DNA from 4 places in the Cupriavidus sp. FW305-46 genome. Region 1 is predicted to be linked to each of the others. Evidence: predicted binding sites of a transcription regulator. Region 1 holds the regulator's gene; each other region holds the start of a gene.

Evidence for each region. Region 1 encodes FNR, which switches genes on or off when oxygen is low (the NO sensors DNR and NnrR bind a similar motif). Its sites were predicted from a motif close to TTGATNNNNATCAA; they were not measured.
Region 2: the regulator FNR is predicted to act here: its motif matches at 2,779-2,792, upstream of paaA (1,2-phenylacetyl-CoA epoxidase subunit PaaA).
Region 3: the regulator FNR is predicted to act here: its motif matches at 3,464-3,477, upstream of AC3WON_RS26725 (fatty acid desaturase).
Region 4: the regulator FNR is predicted to act here: its motif matches at 1,383-1,396, upstream of ubiU (ubiquinone anaerobic biosynthesis protein UbiU).

The regions. Positions count from the first base shown of each region.
Region 1 covers NZ_JBYSZI010000031.1:35,173-40,383, forward strand. The annotation lists gene ccoG (cytochrome c oxidase accessory protein CcoG) at 1-919, shown strand, start outside; gene AC3WON_RS16545 (hypothetical protein) at 948-1,157, shown strand; gene AC3WON_RS16550 (hypothetical protein) at 1,154-1,399, shown strand; gene fnr (fumarate/nitrate reduction transcriptional regulator Fnr) at 1,462-2,187, opposite strand; gene AC3WON_RS16560 (sulfite exporter TauE/SafE family protein) at 2,266-3,024, shown strand; gene scpB (SMC-Scp complex subunit ScpB) at 3,593-4,447, shown strand; gene rluB (23S rRNA pseudouridine(2605) synthase RluB) at 4,453-5,211, shown strand, end outside.
Region 2 covers NZ_JBYSZI010000007.1:126,701-131,911, forward strand. The annotation lists gene AC3WON_RS05510 (T6SS phospholipase effector Tle1-like catalytic domain-containing protein) at 1-595, opposite strand, end outside; gene AC3WON_RS05515 (DUF3304 domain-containing protein) at 592-1,191, opposite strand; gene paaX (phenylacetic acid degradation operon negative regulatory protein PaaX) at 1,755-2,696, opposite strand; gene paaA (1,2-phenylacetyl-CoA epoxidase subunit PaaA) at 2,829-3,815, shown strand; gene paaB (1,2-phenylacetyl-CoA epoxidase subunit PaaB) at 3,870-4,151, shown strand; gene paaC (1,2-phenylacetyl-CoA epoxidase subunit PaaC) at 4,162-4,917, shown strand; gene paaD (1,2-phenylacetyl-CoA epoxidase subunit PaaD) at 4,923-5,211, shown strand, end outside.
Region 3 covers NZ_JBYSZI010000071.1:3,648-8,858, forward strand. The annotation lists gene AC3WON_RS26715 (urate hydroxylase PuuD) at 1-1,124, shown strand, start outside; gene AC3WON_RS26720 (TMEM165/GDT1 family protein) at 1,287-1,862, opposite strand; yybP-ykoY riboswitch at 1,977-2,124, opposite strand; gene AC3WON_RS26725 (fatty acid desaturase) at 2,191-3,366, opposite strand; gene guaD (guanine deaminase) at 3,551-4,873, opposite strand; gene AC3WON_RS26735 (adenosine deaminase) at 4,950-5,211, opposite strand, start outside.
Region 4 covers NZ_JBYSZI010000073.1:19,377-23,441, reverse strand. The annotation lists gene AC3WON_RS27095 (NAD(P)H-dependent flavin oxidoreductase) at 122-1,291, opposite strand; gene ubiU (ubiquinone anaerobic biosynthesis protein UbiU) at 1,559-2,605, shown strand; gene AC3WON_RS27085 (U32 family peptidase) at 2,653-3,585, shown strand; gene ubiT (ubiquinone anaerobic biosynthesis accessory factor UbiT) at 3,582-4,046, shown strand; partial or broken gene AC3WON_RS27075 (histidine kinase N-terminal 7TM domain-containing protein) at 4,056-4,065, opposite strand, start outside.

The sequences.
Region 1 (5,211 bases):
CTATTTCGCACCGATCCGCGAACTGGGCGGCGAGGTGCTCAGCCTGTCGCTGGGGCCGTGGCAGTCGTTCTGGATGCTGTTCTACGCGTTCGCCACCTGGGGCAATGCGGGCTTCATGCGCGAGCAGGTGTGCAAGTACATGTGCCCGTATGCGCGCTTCCAGAGCGTGATGGTGGATCGCGATACCTATGTCGTGACCTACGACGTCGGCCGCGGCGAGCCGCGCGGCAGCCGGTCGCGCAAGACCGACCACCACAAGGCGGGGCTTGGCGACTGCGTCAACTGCAGCATCTGCGTGCAGGTGTGCCCGACGGGCATCGATATCCGCGACGGCCTGCAGTACGAGTGCATCGGCTGCGGCGCCTGCATCGACGCCTGCGACCAGGTCATGGACAAGATGGCATATCCGCGCGGCCTGATCCGGTACACCTCGGAAAACGCGATGCGCAAGGGCTTGTCCGCGGCGGCATCGCGCAAGCGCCTGCTGCGCCCGCGCGTCGTTATCTATTCCGTGATCTGGGTGGCACTGCTGGCCGGGTTCATGGCTTCGATCGCGCTGCGCACGCCGCTGAAGGTCGACATCATCCGCGACCGTGGTGCGCTCGGCCGTGAAGTGGAAGGCCGCTGGATCGAGAATGTCTATCGCCTGCAGCTGATCAACACCACCGAAGCGCCGATGCAGATCAGCGTGCGCGCCGACAGCGACGAATTGAAGAACCTGACGGTGGAATACGACAAGCAGGCCGAATCGCTGGCGCCGACGTCCAACCGGTTGCTGCCGATCCGGATCCGCGTGCCGATCGAGGCCGCGGCGCAGGGCACGCACAAGATCAACGTGACAGTGACGAGCGAAGGCACGGAGCGGGGGCATGCCGAAATCCGGCAATCCACCAGTTTCATCGTGCCGCGCGATTTGTGAAGCTAGTCGTCAAGATGAAGGGGGCAAGATGAGTCAGCAAGGCAATCCGTGGTGGAAGGAGCCGTGGCCGTGGCTGTTGATGAGCGGCCCGCTGGTGGCGATGGTGGCGTGCGGCGTGACAATCTGGCTGGCATCCACGCATCCGGACATGCCGGTGCAGGGTGCAACGCGCCATGGCCTGGTGGTCGAGAAGGTCGACGCCGCGCCGCCCAAGGCTGCCGCTGTGAGGCAGCCATGAGGTTGCGCTGGCTGATGTGGGTACTCTGGCCGGCGTTCCTGATGGCTGGGTTTGCGACCGCGACGGTGTTTTCGGTGGTGGATCCCGGTGACCTGAACTTCTTCGGCCAGCCGATCGAAGCGTCCCGCGAATCGGTCTACACCATCGGCTTCCTGATGGCCTGGGTGTTCTGCGCGTTGTCCAGCGGACTGACGCTCTACACCATGCCGACGCGGCTCAGCGATACCGACGAACTGGAGTAAGCGGGCTGCCGTGAGGCCTGCGCTGTCATGGCCGGATGCGGCCATGACAGCGCCTTGGCCGCTTAGCAGGAGCGGCTGTAGAGTTGCTTGATGCCGTCGATGTCCACGAGCTTGACGTGGCGCTGGCGAATCTGGATCAGGCCGGCTTCGGCAAAGCGAGAGAACAGGCGGCTGACGGTTTCGAGCTTCAGGCCCAGGTAGCTGCCGATCTCTTCGCGGCTCATGCGCATCACGAACTCGGACGCCGAATAGCCGCGCGCCGACAGGCGCTCAGAGAGGTTGATCAGGAAGGCGGCAAGGCGTTCCTCGGCGCGCATCGAGCCCAGCGTGACCAGCATCAGTTGGTCATGCGTGATTTCCTTGCCCATCAGGCGCAGGAACTGCTGCTGCAGCGACGGCAGGTCTGCCGACAGCGATTGCAACTCGCTCATGCGGACCACGCAGACTTCGGTGTCCTCCAGCGCGGCGGCATCGGAGGCATGCTGCATCTCGCCCAGCCCGTCGAGACCGACAATTTCGCCGGGCAGGTGGAAGCCGGTAATCTGCGAGCGGCCGTCTTCAGTGGTGACGTGGGTCTTGAGCGTGCCAAAGCGCACGGCATAGACCGCGGTGAGCGGATCGCCCATGCGATACAGGGTTTCACCCTTGTGCACACGGATGCGTTCCTGAACCAGCGTGTCCATCTTGGCAAGGTCTTGCTGCGACATGCCGACCGGAAGGCACAGCTGCCCCATCGCACAGGTGGAGCAGCGGGGTGACATCTCGGTAATGGGAATGGAGGTGAGCAATTGGAACCTGCTAGAAATGGCAGCGAGGGCGCGATAAGGACATTTTACCGTGCGATGTGATGTGGTAGGGAGTGAGAATTGACATTTGGCGTACTGATCAGCGTTTTTCTGCTGGCTTTGCTGGGCGGGGTCCACTGCGCTGCCATGTGCGGCGGCGTGGCGCTGGCCGTGGAGCAACGCCGCGGGGCGGCGGCCACGATCAGTCTTGTGCCCAGCCGTGCCGCCTGGCTGGGCGAGTTGCTGATAATGCACCTGGGCCGGATCTCGACCTATATGCTGCTTGGGGCCGCGCTGGGCGCGGTCGGTGCTTCGGCGTGGAAGCAGGACTATCTGCCGGTGCAGCGCTGGCTGTTCGGCGCAGGCAGCGTCATGCTGCTATGGTCGGGCTGGCGGTTGCTGCGCGGCAACACTTTTACCGTCGACTGGCTGGAGCGGCTGGCGGCGCGTGCCGGCGCAACGGTGGCGCGCCGGCTGGCTGGCGTGGCACGCGGCATGCCGTCGTTTGTGCGCGCACGCGGCGGCCTGGCGCGGCGATATGGCGTGGGCCTGGCGTGGGGACTGGTGCCGTGCGGCATGGTCTATGGGGCGCTCACGCTGGCGCTGCTGGCGGGAAATGCGGCGTCCGGCGCACTCGTGATGGGCGTGTTCGGGCTCGGCACACTGCCTAACCTGCTGGTGCTCTCCGGCCTGTCGGGCTATTTGCGTACGCTGTCGCGACGTCCCGGCGTGCGCCTGGGTGCCGGCCTGGCGGTGATGGCGTTCGGCGGCCTTGGCATTGCGCGAGCGGTGCTGTTGCCACATTCGCTGGCCGAGCATGGATTCTGCCTGGTGTTCTGAGGCGCCGGCGCCGCGCGGGCAACGGATGATGGTTGCAGGCGGGGGCGGGAATGCCATACAATCGCCAACATTGCGGTATCGCGCGGCGTCTTGTGAGCCGCGGTAAGCAGCGGGCGAGCAGCGCCAGGCGGCCTTCATACCAGAAGGCGAGTTCAGGGCAGGGGAAGCGGAAGGTTTTCGATGCCCGTCCCGTCCCCAAAGTCCATCCGGTTCAAAAGATCTGGTTCAAAAGTCCGGCTGGCACTGCGGTGTTGGCGATGCCGGCCTTGCTCCCGATACCCGTTTTTCTTGCGTCCGAGGCCTTCAGTTCGCTGACAGCGACGTCCGATATGTGCGGACGCGCTACGCAAGAGGTTCGCTGGCTGGCCCATAACGGCATGCGAACGATCTCCTGCCGGAACGCCCGGCAACTCGATGCAAAGATAGGGAAGTGCACGGCTTGGATGCAGCAGGTATCCGGCTAGCTGCGCAATGAGATGGCGGTGGCTTTCGCACCGCTGTATCCAAAATCTCCGGTGCCCCGGATCCGTCCGGGAGCAGGTGCAAAGACAGGCTGCACACCATCAACATGAATACCCAAGAGGCGAAGATCGTCCTCGAGACGGCGCTGATCTGCGCGCAGGAACCGCTGCGCGTCAATGATCTGCGGCGGCTGTTTGACGACGACGTCGGCGCAGACACCATCCGCGTGCTGCTTGATGAACTGCGCCAGGACTGGCGGCCGCGCGGCGTGGAACTGGTGGCGCTGGCCAGCGGCTGGCGCTTCCAGAGCCGGCCGGAAATGCGTGAATACCTGGATCGGCTGAATCCTGAAAAGCCGCCAAAATATTCGCGCGCGGTGATGGAAACACTGGCGATCATTGCCTACCGGCAGCCGGTGACCCGCGGCGATATCGAGGAAATCCGCGGCGTGACGGTCAGCACGGAAGTCATCAAGAAGCTTGAGGACCGCAGCTGGATCGAGGTGATCGGACACCGCGACGTGCCGGGCAGGCCGGCGCTGTATGCGACCACCAAGGCGTTCCTGGACGATCTTGGCCTGCGTACGCTGGATGAGCTGCCGCCGCTGGAAGATGCCCAGGCGCAGGCGCAGGCAACCCTGCTGGAACAGCAGGCCATCAATTTTGAAGACCTGGCTGCAAACAAGGCGGCCAGCGCCGACGAAGAGGCTTTTGCCGACCCCGCCGCGCACGCAGCGGATGTGGCTGAAGCATCCGTCGCAAACGAAGCCGAGACGACCGGCCCGGTCGACCAAGGCGCCAATGGCTTTGACGCGCAACCGCTGCAAGCTGCAGCCGACGATGCCGCCGAGGCCGCTTCCACCGAACCAGCCGCACCCAATCCGGACGGGGCGCGGGGCGATTTGCCGGACAACGGCACCCCGCCGCACCCGAGCGAGCACGACGAGCGCGTGCCGAACTGAACAACATGCAACATCCGATAGTGAATATCTTGTCTGATTCCGTTGAGCAAGACACCCGCAATGCGGGCGCACCCGCCGACACCGGCGCCGCAGAACCCGGATCGGGCAGCGAAGCCGCGCCCCGCCGCAAGGGGCTGCGCCGCGGGCTGAGGAACCTGGTCGCATCGCGCCGCCAGGCACAGGACCGCGGCGAGGGCGCCGAAGGCGCCGGCGGCCAGGCCGATGCCGGTGAAGCGGGCGCCGCACAGGCGGCGGGCGGTGCGCGCGCTGGCCAGCGTGGCCGCGGCAAGCGCAAGACGGGGCAGGGCGAGGGCGGCCAGGGTAGCCAGGGCGGCCAGGGCACCAGCAAGGCAGACAAGGTGGACCGCGCGGCCAGGGCCGAAGGCACCGACAAGCCCGAGCAGCCCGGCCGCAAGCGCAAGCCGGTCCAGCGCTCGGGCAAGGCGGCAGCGCCGGGCGAGGCGCAGGGCACCGGCGCGCGGCAGCAGGGCCGCCGCAAGGATGGCGGCAAGCCGCAGGCGCCCCGCAAGGGCCAGGGCGGCGGGGACAAGACCGCGGCGAGCAGCGAAGACCTGTTCCGCTTCGTGATCTCCGAGCAGTACGACAACGAAGACACCGTCATTCCGCGCACCAAGGCCAAGCCGGTGCGCGAGCTGTCGGCCGACGACGACGCGCCCAAGCTGCACAAGGTGCTGGCCGAGGGCGGGCTGGGCTCGCGCCGCGAGATGGAAGAACTGATCCTGCAGGGCCGCGTTTCGGTCAAC
Region 2 (5,211 bases), on a different contig from region 1:
CGAACACGTTGATCCAGATCTGCCTGACCATCCGGCTTTGCGGGCCATCGTCGAAGCGGTTGCTGTGCGTGATCCCCAGGATGCGGATCTTGTCCATCAGCTTGGACGGATTACCCTTGGCAGCGGCGTCGCAGATGGCCTTGGCTTCCTCGTCAAGAACAAACGGCCTCTTGTCATCTCGCGTGATCGCGTAGTGCACGGCATTGAGCACGCGAATCATGCCCCAGACGCAGCGCTGGTCGAAGCCCGCAGCGGTGGCCTTGCCGTCCTGGGAGTAGTCCAACTCGCCGAGCTTTGGAAAGGGCGTACCGACACCCGCTACGTAGTAGGAAAACAACCCGTCATCAGGCAGGTGCTTTGACACGCTGAACAAACGTGCCACATTAGTGTGGGTCTTGGAGAGCGAATCCCGCCATTTTGTGTTGTCTTCGTCGTCGTTGTTGTTGGTGCCGTCGAAGAACAGGCTGATGTGCAGGGTCTGGGTACACCCGGCAAGCGGATCGCATACATTGCCCCGGCCCCAGGTCCAGGCGTCCTTGCCCTGCGCCAGTCGCCCGCCTTCCGGCATGTGTTCAGGCCATTGCACCACGCTCATTGCAGACCTCCACGGCGGTACTTGAGATTCCACTCGTCGTCGCGCACGCCTTGAGCAATGAAGGGGCTGTCGTCAGGTAATTTTTCACGTGGGCTGGTCGTCCCATCGATGATCAAGAGCCGGACGCGGTCACTTGGCAGGAATATCGCGTAAGCTCCGCCGGTCTGGGAGCCATCGTATTGCGCGATGCGCACGTTCTCGGCCTTGTACCAGTAGCCCGGGGTCTTGCCGTCCTGGACTTTATCCATCAGCCAGCGCACGGTGACGCGTAGCTCTGGCTGCCATTGGCGTGGGAAACTAATGCAGCAGCGCACACCACCCGAGGACGGACGACCGTCCGGGTAAGCGGGGAGGATATTGGAGCCACCGCCGCCAACACCATTTGGCCCCGTCACGTTGAAGGAGTGAATGTAGTACGGGGTGTAGTTCAGGGATTGGGCGTCACCCGCGATCAATTTTGATTTCGGCTTGGCATCTTCGAGCCAGTCGCCGTAGCTGGCGCAGCCGGCGAGCGCCAGCGCGAAGCCGGCCAGCAAGGCGGCCACGATGCCATATCGTCGTGTCTTAAAGGAAATAGTCGGTGGAAAAGTGTGCATGGGCGATGCTCCAGTGAAAGTCACCAGGTCCGCGCACAGCGACGCTTCAGCCAACGACAAGGCGCGGGGTAGCCGAAGACGCTACCCCGACAAAAGCGCAAATACTATGGGACGATTCCTAAATTCGATGATTCTTGACAAAGATTTGCATTTTTCGGCGTGGCCACCAATGGATCGGCCAAGAACTTCAAGGCGTCACGCCGTCAGTGGCACTCCCTCGAACAGGGCGCGACCCTGACAACCGTGCGGCCCAGTACCAGGGCAAGACCGATGGCGCGGGATTTCGGCGGACGGAAGGAAAGAGGGCGGAAAATGGCTGGCATCGGAAGGCTGCGGGCTGAGTCATGAACGTTGGAGTGAGTATCGGTGCGGGAGCATCCTTGCCGTTATCCGGATTCTGCAAAGAACGCGAAATCGGGCCTGGGCGGACGCACACGGAAGCCACTCGTGAGGATCATGACCAGCTGTCCACGCAACTTCCTGAAGCTGGCGAGTTCATTCTGCGCGAAACCCGGCGCAAGCCATTTGCGCAGTTGCGCAGCCGGGATTACCCGGTTGCCCGGTTAATTGCCGTTGGCCGCCTGCGCGCCGGCCCCAAAGCGCAGGCGCAGGCTCCGGTTGGCATCCTGCAGCGAACCGTCCGCTACTTCCACCACGCGGTGCAGGTAGTCTTCGCTGGCGTCGAGCAGCGCCCCATACAGGGTGTGGCACAAGCCGCGCGCGGTGCGGCCGGGCCAGTCTTGCGGCAGCATCGCCTCGGGCAGGTTGGGATCGCGCAGCAGCACGCGCCGGTATTCGTGCACCAGCAGCGTCCGCACGAAGAAGGCATCGGCCGGAGCAAGCCCGGCGGCCTCTCCGGCCAGCGGCGTAAAGCGGCGCAGCAGCGCCTGCCAGGCAGCGGCCACGTCGCCGAGCTTGAAGGTCTGGTGCATCAGCGCCTGCAGCGGCCGGATGGAAAACGCGTCAAGGCTGCTTGCCTCCATCACCGCCACATCGTCCTGCGCGCGTGCGGCCTGGACGATTTCGCGCAGCGAGGCGAGGTCCGCATTGGGGTGGGCCATCACCCCTGGCGCGATGGCGCCGAAGCCCTCCCACAGCAATTCCCGCTTCAGCTTCTGCCGGACCGTGGCGCGTACGTCACCGCGCACCATCACCAAGGTCCAGCGGCCGTCCCATTCGGATGCCTCACCCGCGTAGATGCGCTTGCCGGCGTGCAGTACACGCTGCAAACCGGCTTCTGACAGCCCGTAGTAGCTGCGCCGCCCGATCCTGGTCGCGGCCAGCCAGTCGTCGGCGGTCAGGCGGAAGGTGGCGGTGCGCACCAGCCGGTCATTGATGCCGAACGGCGCCGCCAGCCGGATCAGGCTGCCCAGCCAGATTGCCTGGGGCCGCGGCGCCACCACATCGCCGAACAAGGTCACCAGCATGGAATTGGCGCCCAGCTTCAGCCCGCGTGCCAGCCGCGCCACGCGGGGAGAAACCGGATCGGTGCCTGGCGTCGCCATCGGCCTGCCCCCTTAAAGTGATACACAAACGTCGATTGATTGAATCAAATTGTATCACTACCATCCATTGCAACTGACGATGTTGATGCAAATCAAGACCACGATTCAGAGCAATCAAGAGCGGAGCAAGGGATGTACGCACAGCTGGTGGAGACAGGAGCGACGAGGCTTCGCGCCATGGAAGAAATGGAGCCGCAGGAGCGCGAGTTCCAGGCGCGCGTGGATGCCGGGATCAAGATCGAGGCCAAGGACTGGATGCCCGAGGCCTATCGCAAGACCCTGGTCCGCCAGATCTCGCAGCATGCGCATTCGGAAATCGTGGGCCAGCTGCCGGAAGGCAACTGGGTCACCCGCGCGCCGACGCTGGAGCGCAAGGCAGTCTTGCTGGCCAAGATCCAGGATGAGGCCGGCCATGGCCTGTATCTCTACAGCGCGGCCGAAACCCTGGGCGTGTCGCGCGACCAGATGCTGGGCGACCTGCACACCGGCAAGGCCAAGTATTCCAGCATCTTCAACTACCCGACGCTGAGCTGGGCCGATATCGGCATGATTGGCTGGCTGGTCGACGGCTCGGCCATCATCAACCAGGTGCCGCTGTGCCGCTGCTCGTTCGGGCCCTATGCGCGCGCCATGGTGCGCGTGTGCAAGGAAGAGTCGTTCCACCAGCGCCAGGGCTACGACATCCTGCTGTCGCTGTGCAACGGCACCCCCGAGCAGAAGCAGATGGCGCAGGACGCGCTCAACCGCTGGTGGTGGCCGGCGCTGATGATGTTCGGCCCGTCCGACGGCGATTCGCCCAACAGCGCGCAATCCATGCAATGGCGCATCAAGCTGTTCTCCAATGACGAGCTGCGCCAGAAGATGGTCGACCAGACCGTGCCGCAGGCCGAGTACCTGGGCCTGGCCATTCCGGATCCCGAGCTGAAGTGGAACGAGGAGCGCGGCCACTATGACTTCGGCGAGATCGACTGGTCCGAGTTCTACAACGTCATCCAGGGCAACGGCCCCTGCAACCGCGACCGCCTGCGCACCCGCGTCAAGGCCTGGGAAGAGGGCGCGTGGTTCCGCGATGCCCTGGTGACCCACGCCGACAAGCAGGCGCAGCGCGCCGCCGCCTGACACCGCGGCGCGCGGCGCCGCCATCCATCCAACGCAATGACACAGGAGGTTGCCATGAAAGAGTGGCCGCTTTGGGAGATCTTTATCCGCAGCCAGCACGGCCTGGCCCACAAGCACGTGGGCAGCCTGCACGCGCCGGACGGCGAAATGGCGATCAACAACGCGCGTGACGTCTATACGCGCCGCAACGAGGGCGTCAGCGTCTGGGTGGTGAAGGCCGGCGATGTGGTCGCCAGCAGCCCCGGCGACAAGGGCCCGCTGTTCGAGCCGGCCAACAGCAAGGTCTACCGCCACCCGACGTTCTTCCCGATGCCGGAAGCCGTCAAGCACATCTGATACGGCCCGCATGATGGACAACCACAAGCTCGAATACCTGCTGCGCCTCGGCGACTCCACGCTGGTCCTCGGCCAGCGCCTGTCGGAATGGTGCGGCCGCGGCCCCGCGCTGGAAGAGGACATCGCGCTGACCAATGTCGCGCTCGACCTGATCGGCCAGACCCGGCTGTGGCTGGGCTACGCCGCGGAAGTGGAGGGCGCCGGCCGCAGCGCCGACCAGCTGGCCTACCTGCGCGACGCGCACCAGTTCCGCAACCCGCTGCTGGTGGAGCAGCCCAACGGCAGCTATGCCGATACGCTGGCACGGCAGTTCCTGTTCGACACCTGGCACTACTTCCTGCTCGACGGGCTGCAGCGCTCGACCGATGCCCGCATCGCCGAGATCGCCGCCAAGTCGCTCAAGGAAGTGACCTACCACGTGCGCCGCAGTGCCGACCTGGTGGTGCGCCTGGGCGACGGCAGCGAAGAGAGCCACCGCCGCATGCAGGGTGCGTTCGACGACCTGTGGATGTTCAGCGGTGAGCTGTTCGAGTCCGACGCGGGCGACGCCGCGCTGGTGCAGGCCGGCGTGGTGCCCGACCCCGCCTCACTGGCCGAACCGTGGCAGCGCCACGTGGCCGCGGTGCTGGAAGAGGCCACGCTGCAGCTGCCTGCCGGCACGTGGTCGCAGAGCGGCGGCCGCCACGGCCGCCATACCGAACACCTCGGCTACCTGCTGGCCGAAATGCAGTTCCTGCAGCGCGCCTATCCGGGCGCCAGCTGGTGAACGCCATGACTGCGCAAGCGATCGCACGCCCGGCCATCGGGCAGGTCTGGACCTGGCTCGATACCGTGCCCGATCCCGAGATCCCGGTGATCTCCGTGGTGGACCTCGGCATCGTGCGCGGCGTGGCATGGGAGGACGACGCCTGCGTCGTCACCATCACCCCGACGTACTCCGGCTGCCCGGCCATGACGGTGATCCGGGAGGAGATCGAGCGCACGCTGGCCGCGCAGGGCATCGCCAGCGTGCGCGTGCGCACGCAACTGGCGCCGGCCTGGACCACCGACTGGATGACGC
Region 3 (5,211 bases), on a different contig from region 1:
TCTATTTCGTCTGGCTCGACAACAGCCTGACCCGTCCCACCGATCCTGACCTGCAGGAGAAGGGTGTCGGCGGCGAGCTGTGGGCAGTGCACGGCGGCGGTTTCTACAACCCGCAGAAATACCTGACCGCACCCAAGACGCTGCCTGAGAACCTGCACTGGTTCTACTGGGAGTCGTATTCCACCTGGATGACCGGCTTCGGCCTGCTGGTGGTGCTGTACCTGTTCAACGCCAGCACGTTCCTGATCGACAAGAACGTCTACGACATGTCGCCCGGCGCGGCGGTCGGCCTGGCGCTGTCCTACCTGGCCGCGGGCTGGGTGGTCTATGACGTGATCTGCCGCGTGTTCGGCAAGAGCGACAAGACCGTGGGCGTGCTGGTGGCGATCTACGTGGCCGTGGCTGCCTACGTGGCGTGCCACCTGTTCTCGGGCCGTGCGGCGTTCCTGCTGACCGGTGCGATGATCGCCACCATCATGAGCGCCAACGTGCTGGTGTGGATCATCCCGGGCCAGCGCAAGGTGGTTGCCGCGCTGCGCGCGGGCCAGCCGGTCGATCCGGTCCATGGCAAGAACGCCAAGCAGCGCAGCGTGCACAACACGTACTTCACGCTGCCGGTGCTGTTCGCGATGCTGTCGAACCACTACAGCATGACCTACAGCTACAAGTACAACTGGGCCGCGCTGATCCTGATCATGCTCGCCGGTGTGCTGATCCGCCAGTTCTTCATCCTCAAGCACAAGGGCAAGATCAACGTGGCCTGGCCCGCAGCCGGCGTTGCCGTGCTGGCCGTGGTCGCCGTGCTGATCGCGCCGCAACCGCGCCCGGCCGTGGCCAAGGCAGAAGGTGGTGAAGCCGCCACCGCCGTCAGCTTTGCCAAGGTGCAGGAAGTGATGAACGCACGCTGCGTGCAGTGCCACGCCGAGCAGCCGAAGATGATGCCGACCGCAGCCAAGGGCATCAAGCTCGATACCGCGGAAGACATCAAGGCCCACGCGCAGCTGATCTACCAGCAGGCCGTGCAGCAGAAGGCGATGCCGCTGGGCAACGTGACGCAGATCACCGACGACGAACGCGCCCTGCTGGGCCAGTGGTTCGAAGGCGGTGCCAAGACCACCAACTGAGGGTGGCTTGATCTGAAAAGCATCAGGGCCGGCGCGTGCCGCCGGCCCGCGAAATCCGAGCATCGGTGATCGACGGTCCGGAGGGTTGTGCAGTTGGCAACCATCAGTACCGGACCGGCGAGGGTTTGAACGGGGCCTTGTGCCCCGTTTTTTTTCGGCGACTTATCCGCCGATATTCAGCAACGCCAGCACCCCCAGCACCAGGAAGATCCCCGCCGCGATCTTGTGCACCAGTCCGATCGGCATCTTGTTGGCAAACTTGTCGCCAAGCAGGACCGCCGGCGCATTGGCGACCATCATGCCGAAGGTGGTGCCGGCCACCACGGCAATCACCGCATCGCTGAAGCGCGCGGCCAGCGCCACGGTGGCGATCTGGGTCTTGTCGCCCATCTCGGCAAAGAAGAAGGCCACGATGGTGGTGCCGAGGATGCCAAGGGCGCCCTTGACCGGCCTGGCCTGTTCGGCGTCGTCGAGCTTGTCGGGGATCAGCATCCATGCCGCCATCGCGATAAAGCCCAGGCCCAGGATCCAGCGCAGCAGGCTTTCGCCCAGCACATGCGTGATCCAGCCGCCGAGCGCACCGGCAAAGCCGTGGTTGAACAGCGTGGCGATCAGGATGCCAACGATGATGGGAACGGGCTTGCGGTAGCGCGCGGCCAGCACCAGCGACAGCAATTGCGTCTTGTCGCCCATTTCAGCGAGGGCGACGATGCCTGTGGAGACGAGGAAGGCTTCCATATTGGTGTTGTGGGGTAACCGGGCCGCAATGCATCGCGAGATGCCAATGACGCACACCTTTCCCGGCCCGGCCAGAAAGGTATGGTCATCGGTCTCGCCAGGCTGGACGCTGCCGGGTCCGTATCAGTACGGCCGGGCGGGTCCGGAGCTGCGCACGCCATAACCGCAAGCGGTCAAGTCTGTTGACGTACGCCCCTGTCCCCCGGAGTCCGCATTGCGCGGCGCGGTGAGAGCAGGGCGGCTACTCCCCAATGGAAGCGGCAATTATAGCGGCGGGGGGGGGGGGGGGGGCCGGCGTCCACCTGCCCCCGCCACAAGGCCTGACCCCTCAGACGGGTACAGGCGCGTTGTCGCTGGTCTGGCGGCCGCGGAAATCGGTCCAGCACAGGGCCTTGAAGTCATAGAGCTTGCAGCGGCGCGCGGTATCGAAATACCAGCGCCAGGAGAAGTTCTCGATGATGATGCGGCCCGGCAGCGCGTGCTCCAGCAGTGCCTGGGCGCGCTTGAGGCGGTACAGCGGCACGCTCATGTCGACGTGGTGCGCGGTGTGTTCCATGATGTGGTGCAGCGCCGCGCCGATGCCGTGGCGGAAGCGCAGGTGCACGGTGGTCGAGACAAAGGGCTGTGCCTTGGCCCACATGGCCTTGGTGTCATACCAGGCGACGCTGGTGTGGGTGTGGTGCACATACAGCACGAAGCCGACGGTGACGTTCCAGACCAGGAATGGCAGCACAAAGCCCGCGCCGATCAGCAACCACACCGACTGCTCCGTGGCCAGCGCCAGGCCCGCCAGCGCGCCGATCCAGGCCAGCCCGAAGGCGGCTACCAGCACACAGTCGCCGGTGAAGATCGGGCGGCGCGTAGCCATCTGGCGCTTGCTGGGGAAGAACATCTTGCACCACCAGATTTCCACCAGGTAATACAGGCCCGGGCCGAAGCCGGTGCGGTAGATGCGCTCCATCACGCGGCGCCAGCGCGGCAGCGCGTTGAATTCTTCCAGTGAGTAGGGCGCCCAGACGAAGTCGAAGCCCTTCAGGTTGGTATAGCCATGGTGCACCACGTTGTGGCCGACTTCCCACAGGCTGTACGGCGTCAGCGAGGGCAGGAAGGTGAGCCGTCCCAGCCACTTGTTCAGGCCGCGGCGCGGGGTCAGGCTCTGGTGGCAGGCATCGTGGCCGATGATAAACAGGCGCGCGATGATCAGCCCGGCCAGCACGCCCAGCGCCAGCTTGGCGGCCCAGTGCTGCGCCAGCACCACGCCGGCCAACACGGCGCCGAACAGCAAGTAGTCGAAGGCGAACAACAGCAGTGCGCGCGGCGTGCTGCGCTGGCCCAGCGGGATCAACCAGCCGCGGATGATCTTGCGCGAGGGCAGCGGGGCGTCCGGCGCGATCGGCTCCGGCAGCGGGGCGTGGTTGGGCGCGCCCTTGCGCGCGGCATGGGGCACGCCATGCGGGCCACTGGCGCGCTCAGGGGCGTGAGCGGCGGATTGGGAAGCGGTCATGCGGAACCTTCTGATTGCGGTCGGATGGGTATGGGCGCACGGCACGCAGACGGCCGCGGCGGAACCGCAAGGTTAGAAGGCTTTGTCGAAGGCGGCCTTGACGGTCGTCAAGCCGGAGGCGGGGGCGAAGCGGTAAAAGCGCGCCCGCCGCATGGGGGCGGGCGGCTGCTGGCCAGGTGACGGATCAGGCGGCTGGCACGTGGGCGGCCTCGCCCATCACATAGACGCTGTCGATGACGCGGTCGTCGCCCAGCATGGCAAAGGCGAACAGCTCTTCTTCCAGCGTTTCCGAGCGGTTGCTGCGGCGCGCGATCAGCGGCGTGGCCTTGGGGTCCAGCACGATGAAGTCGGCCTCGCAGCCAACGCTGAAGCTGCCGACGCGGTCGGTCCAGCCCAGCGCCTCGGCCGCGGCGCGGGTGGCCAGGTAGAACATGCGCAGCGCGGTCAGGTAGTAGCCGCCCATGCGCGCCACCTTGTGCGCCGCGTTCATGGTGCGGAACATCGAGAACGAGGTGCCGCCGCCGACGTCGGTGGCCAGCGTCACGTTCAGGCGGTTGGCGTCGGACTGGTGGAAGTCATAGAAGCCGCTGCCCAGGAACAGGTTGGAGGTGGGGCAATGCGCCACCGCGGCGCCGCTGTCGGCCAGGCGCCGGCGGTCGTCCTGGTCCAGGTAGATGGCGTGGCCATACATCGCGCCCGGGCGCAGCAGGCCGTAGCGGTCGTACACGTCCAGGTAGCTGCGCGCGTCCGGGAACAGCTCGGCCACCCATTTGACCTCGTCGCGGTTCTCGGCCACGTGGGTCTGGATAAAGGCGTCCGGATAGGCGCGCGCCAGCTCGCCGCAGGCGGCCAGCTGCGCCTCGGTCGAGGTCGGGGCAAAGCGCGGCGTGATGGCGTAGGCCAGGCGCCCCTTGTTATGCCAGCGCGAGAGCAGGTCGGCGGAGTCCCGGGCGCCGGTCTCGGCCGTATCGCGCAGGAATTCCGGGCAGTTGCGGTCCATCATCACCTTGCCCGTGACCATGCGCAGGTTGCGCGCCTCGCTTTCGGCAAAGAGAGCCTCGGCCGAGGCCTTGTGCACCGTGCTCCAGACCACCGCGCTGGTGGTGCCGTTGCGCAGCAGTTCCTCGGTGAAGAAGCCGGCCACGCCGCGCGCGTAGTCGGGGTCGGCAAAGCGGCGCTCTTCGGGGAAGGTGTAGGTGTCGAGCCAGTGCAGCAGGCCCGGCGACGGCGACGCGATCATGTCGGTCTGCGGGTAGTGCACGTGGGTGTCGATAAAGCCGGGCACGATCAGCTTGCCGCGGTGGTCGACGATCTCGGCATCAGCCGGAATGCGCGCAGCCAGCTGCGTATGGTCGCCGGCGGCGGCGATGCGCCCGTTGGTGACGATCAGCACCCCGTCGTCCCAATACTGATACGCATCCTCATGGAATTGCGGATCGCGCAGGAAATGCAGCACGCGGCCGCGAATGGCACGGGTGAGGGAGTCAGTCTTGGGGTTGGTCGTCATGGTTTGTCTCTTGTGGCCGGCCCGCGCGGAACGGCATGGTTCAAGCAGCGGGCCGGGCTATTGGCATGCGCCGCGCTCAGGCCGCTGGGGCCGTTGCGGGCGGGGACTTGGGCGGGCTCGACCAGAAGTGGTCGACTTCCGCCAGGAATTCGGCCTTCTGCATGGCAGGCAGGAAGGCCGCTTCAAAGCTGTTGCGGGCAAGCTTGTGGGCATCGGCCGCGTCCAGCGGCAGCGCCTCGAAGGTGGCTTCCCAGTTGGCGTTCATATAGCCGCCGAAGTAGGCCGGATCGTCCGAATGCAGCGTGATCACCACGCCGGCATCGAGCATGCGCTTGAGC
Region 4 (4,065 bases), on a different contig from region 1:
GGCATACCGACGCGCCTCACTTCGTAGACACTCCGGCCCTCTCCCCCACCCCTCTCCCGCAAGCGGGCGAGGGGAGCCTTGTTCGCGCGGCGTTGGCTACGGCACGCACGACAGGCATGCGTCAGGCTGGTGTCGGGGCTTGGGTCAGCCCCGCAGGCTTTTCCCCCGTCAACAGGTAATGCATCAGCTCCGCCACCGGCCGGATCGCCTCGCCGAAGGGCAGCGCACCCCGGCCGCGGAAGAACAGGCCGCGCTCCACGTCGCCGCGCACGGCCTGCGCCAGCTTCAGGTCGATGCAGAACTGGCCGATGCGGGCAATGCCGTCGCGCAGCCCGCACGCCTGCAGGCAGTCGAAGCCCTCCAGGCATTCACGCGGCTTGGCGCGGCGCTGCAACCGCGACTCGCTCGACAGGTAGCGCGACAGCCACGGCGTCAGCACCGCGCGCGCGGGCAGCCCGGCCACGCTGGTGAACTCGCGCAGGGTCTCGGGCCGCGCCGTGGCCAGCACCTGCTTGAAGGCCGGGTGGGCATCGCATTCCTCGGTCACGGCGAAGGCCGTGCCCAGCTGCACCGCGGCGGCGCCCTCGCCCAGCCAGTGGCGCACCTTGGCATGGCTGTCGATGCCGCCGGCCAGGATCAGCGGAATGCTGTCCCAGGCCAGCCCGAGCTGCGCAAACAGCTCGCGGCATTCGGCCAGCACGCGCGAAAACGAGAAGCGCGGCTCTGACAGGTCCTGGATGGTGGCCGCGCCCAGGTGGCCGCCGGCATGCGCCGGATGCTCGACCACGATGGCATCGGGCAGGCGGCCCTTCTTCATCCAGCGGCGCAGCACCAGGCCGATGCCGCGCGCCTCGGACAGGATCGGGATCAGCGCCACCCTGGGGTGGCTGGCGGTCAGCTCGGGCAGGTCCAGCGGCAGGCCGGCGCCCATGACGATGGCATCGGCGCCGCTTTCGCAGGATTGCCGCACCAGCGCGGCGTGCGAGCCCACCGCCTTCATCACGTTGACGGCGATCAGCCCGCGGCCCTCGGACGCCGTGCGCGCGGCACGGATCTCACGATCCAGCGCTTCGAGGTTGGCGGCTTCGATGGCGGGCTTGTCACGGCTGCCGCGGGTGCGTTCCATCAGGTCGGGGTGGTGGTGGCGCAGGTCGATGCTGGCGATGGTGCCGACGCCGTTCTCGCGCGCGACGGCGCCGGCCAGCCGGTGGGCCGAGATGCCGATGCCCATGCCGCCCTGCACGATGGGCAGCAGGCGGCGGCCGGCCAGCTTGAGCCAGGGTTGATTCATAAAATCTCCGGAAGAGGGTGGGCGCGGGGCCGGCATGCGGCCAGCCGCGTGGATGACCGGGCAAGCGTGGCACAGCGGCACGGGCCGGCGTTTGCCGCAGGTCAAGCGCGCGGTGGTGGCCTGCCATCGGCCTACGCCAACCGGCATAGGCCAACGCGGGCGGGGTGCCGTTGGCGTGGGTTTGCGCGCGGTCAAGCCCCTGCTGCAAGCGCTTGGCTAGCATCGGCCGCTGTCTTCATCTTCGCGCCGCCGCCGGCGCCATCACCGATGACCCCTGTCTCCCCAGCCCCATCCACCGCGGCGAACGTGCCGCGCCGGCCCCAGCTCGTTGCGCCCGCCGGTTCGCTGGCGGCCCTGCGCATGGCGCTGCAGCACGGCGCCGACGCGGTCTACCTGGGCCTGCGCGATGCCACCAACGCGCGCAACTTCGGCGGCCTGAACTTTACCGAGGCCGACATCCGCACCGGCGTGGCCGAAGCCCACGCGCGCGGCGCCGAGGTGCTGTTCGCCATCAACACCTTTGCCCAGATGGGCGCAGTGGCCCAATGGCAGCGCGCGGTCGATGCGGCGGCGGACCTTGGCGCCGACGCGGTCATCATGGCCGACGCCGGCCTGATGGGCTATGCCTGCGAGCGCCATCCGGGGTTGCGGCTGCACCTGTCGGTGCAGGGTTCGGCCACGCATGCCGACGCCATCGAGCTGATGCGCGAGCGCTTCCATATCCGCCGCGTGGTGCTGCCGCGCGTGCTGTCGCTGGCGCAGATCGGCAAGCTGGCGCGCCAGACCAGCGTGGAGCTGGAGGTGTTCGGCTTCGGCAGCCTGTGCGTGATGGCCGAGGGGCGCTGCCTGCTGTCCTCCTACGCCACCGGCGACTCGCCCAACAACAAGGGCGTCTGCTCGCCCGCGCACGCGGTGCGCTGGACCGAGCAGGACGGGACCATGCAGGCGCGGCTGTCGGGCATCCTGATCGACAGCTATGCGCCGGGCGAGCCGGCCGGCTATCCCACGCTGTGCAAGGGCCGCTTCGAGGTGGAGGGCGAGCGCGGCTACGTGCTGGAAGAGCCCACCAGCCTCAATGCGCTGTCGCTGCTGCCGGCGCTGATCGACATGGGCATCGCTGCCATCAAGATCGAAGGCCGGCAGCGCAGCCCGCGCTATGTGGGCGATGTGGTCGGCGTGCTGCGCGCGGCCATCGACGCGGCCTGCGCCGATCCGGCGCGCTTCGTGCCGCGGCAAGAGTGGCAGAGCACGCTGGGGCGCCATGCCGAAGGCGACCAGGTCACGCAAGGCGCCTACGACCGGCCGTGGCGGTGACACCCATGACATCGATCTGCCTTGAACCGGCCATGACGGAGCTTCCCATGCCAGAGATTGCCGCGGCCGCGATGCCGCAAACCATAGCGATGCCCGACTTCGGCATCGCCCTGGGCCCACTGCTGTACTACTGGCGGCGCGAGGCCGTGATGCAGTTCTATGCGTCGGTCGCCGATGCGCCGGTCGACCGCGTCTATCTCGGCGAGACCGTCTGTACGCGCCGCCATGAAGTCCGCCATGCGCAATGGCTGGAGATTGCGCAGATGCTGCGCGATGCCGGCAAGGAGGTGGTGCTGTCGACGCCGGTGCTGGTGGAGTCCGACACCGATATCGCCTGGATGCGGCGCGCCTGCGCGCAGGACGACTACCTGGTCGAGGCCAACGATCTGGGCGCGGTGCGCTGCATGGCAGGGCGGCCCTTTGTCGGCGGCCCCCACCTCAATGTCTACCACGCCGATACGCTGGCGTGGCTGGCCGGGCTGGGCGCGGCCGGCTGCGTCGCGCCGGTGGAGATGGATGGCGGAACGCTGGCCGCGCTGGCAGCGGCGCGCCCCACCGGCATGCGCCTGGAAGCCTTTGTCTGGGGCCGGCTGCCGCTGGCGTTCTCGGCGCGCTGCTTTACGGCGCGCCACCATCGCCTGCGCAAGGACAGTTGCGAGTTCCGCTGCATGGATTATCCCGACGGCCTGGTGGCCGCCACCGGCGAGGGGCAGGCGTTCTTCACGCTCAACGGCGTGCAGACGCAGAGCGCCACCTGCCTGGACCTGTGCGCAGAGGCGTTGGCGATGGCGCGCATGGGCGTGGGGATGCTGCGTGTGAGTCCGCACTCATCCGGCACGCTGCAGGTGGTGCAACAGCTCGCGGCGATTCGTGCTGGTGAACAGGCACCCGCTGGCAGCGGCATCACCCCGGCCGGCGCCCAGCCCTGCAACGGCTACTGGCACGGCAGCGCGGGCATCGCCTGGGAGGCCCGGGCATGAGCGCGCTGCACAAGCTGATCGCGGGCGTGCACCGGCGCATGCCCGCCCGTGCCAGGGCGCTGCCGCTGGTGGCGGCGCTGGAGCTGGCGCGCCGGGCGGGATGGCTGGAGCCACCGGCCGCACTGGACGGACACGCCTTCCTGCTGACGGTGCAGGACCTTGGGCTGGCCGTGCCGTTCCGCTGCGAAGGCGGGCGCTTTCGTGCCGCGGCAGCGGACGCCGAGCCTGAGCTGACGCTGCGCGCCTGCGCGGTCGACTACCTGCGCCTGCTGGGCGGCGAGGCCGATACCGACACGCTGTTCTTCCAGCGCCGGCTGGTGATCAGCGGCGATACCGCGCTGGGCCTGGAGGTCAAGTACTGGCTCGACGCCGCGCCGCGGCCCGCATGGGTCAGCCAGGCGGCGGCGCGGCTGGTGGCCTTGCACGGCGCCACCGTGGGGCGGGCAGGTGCGGCGTCGTAGCCGTACCGCTCAGGCGTCG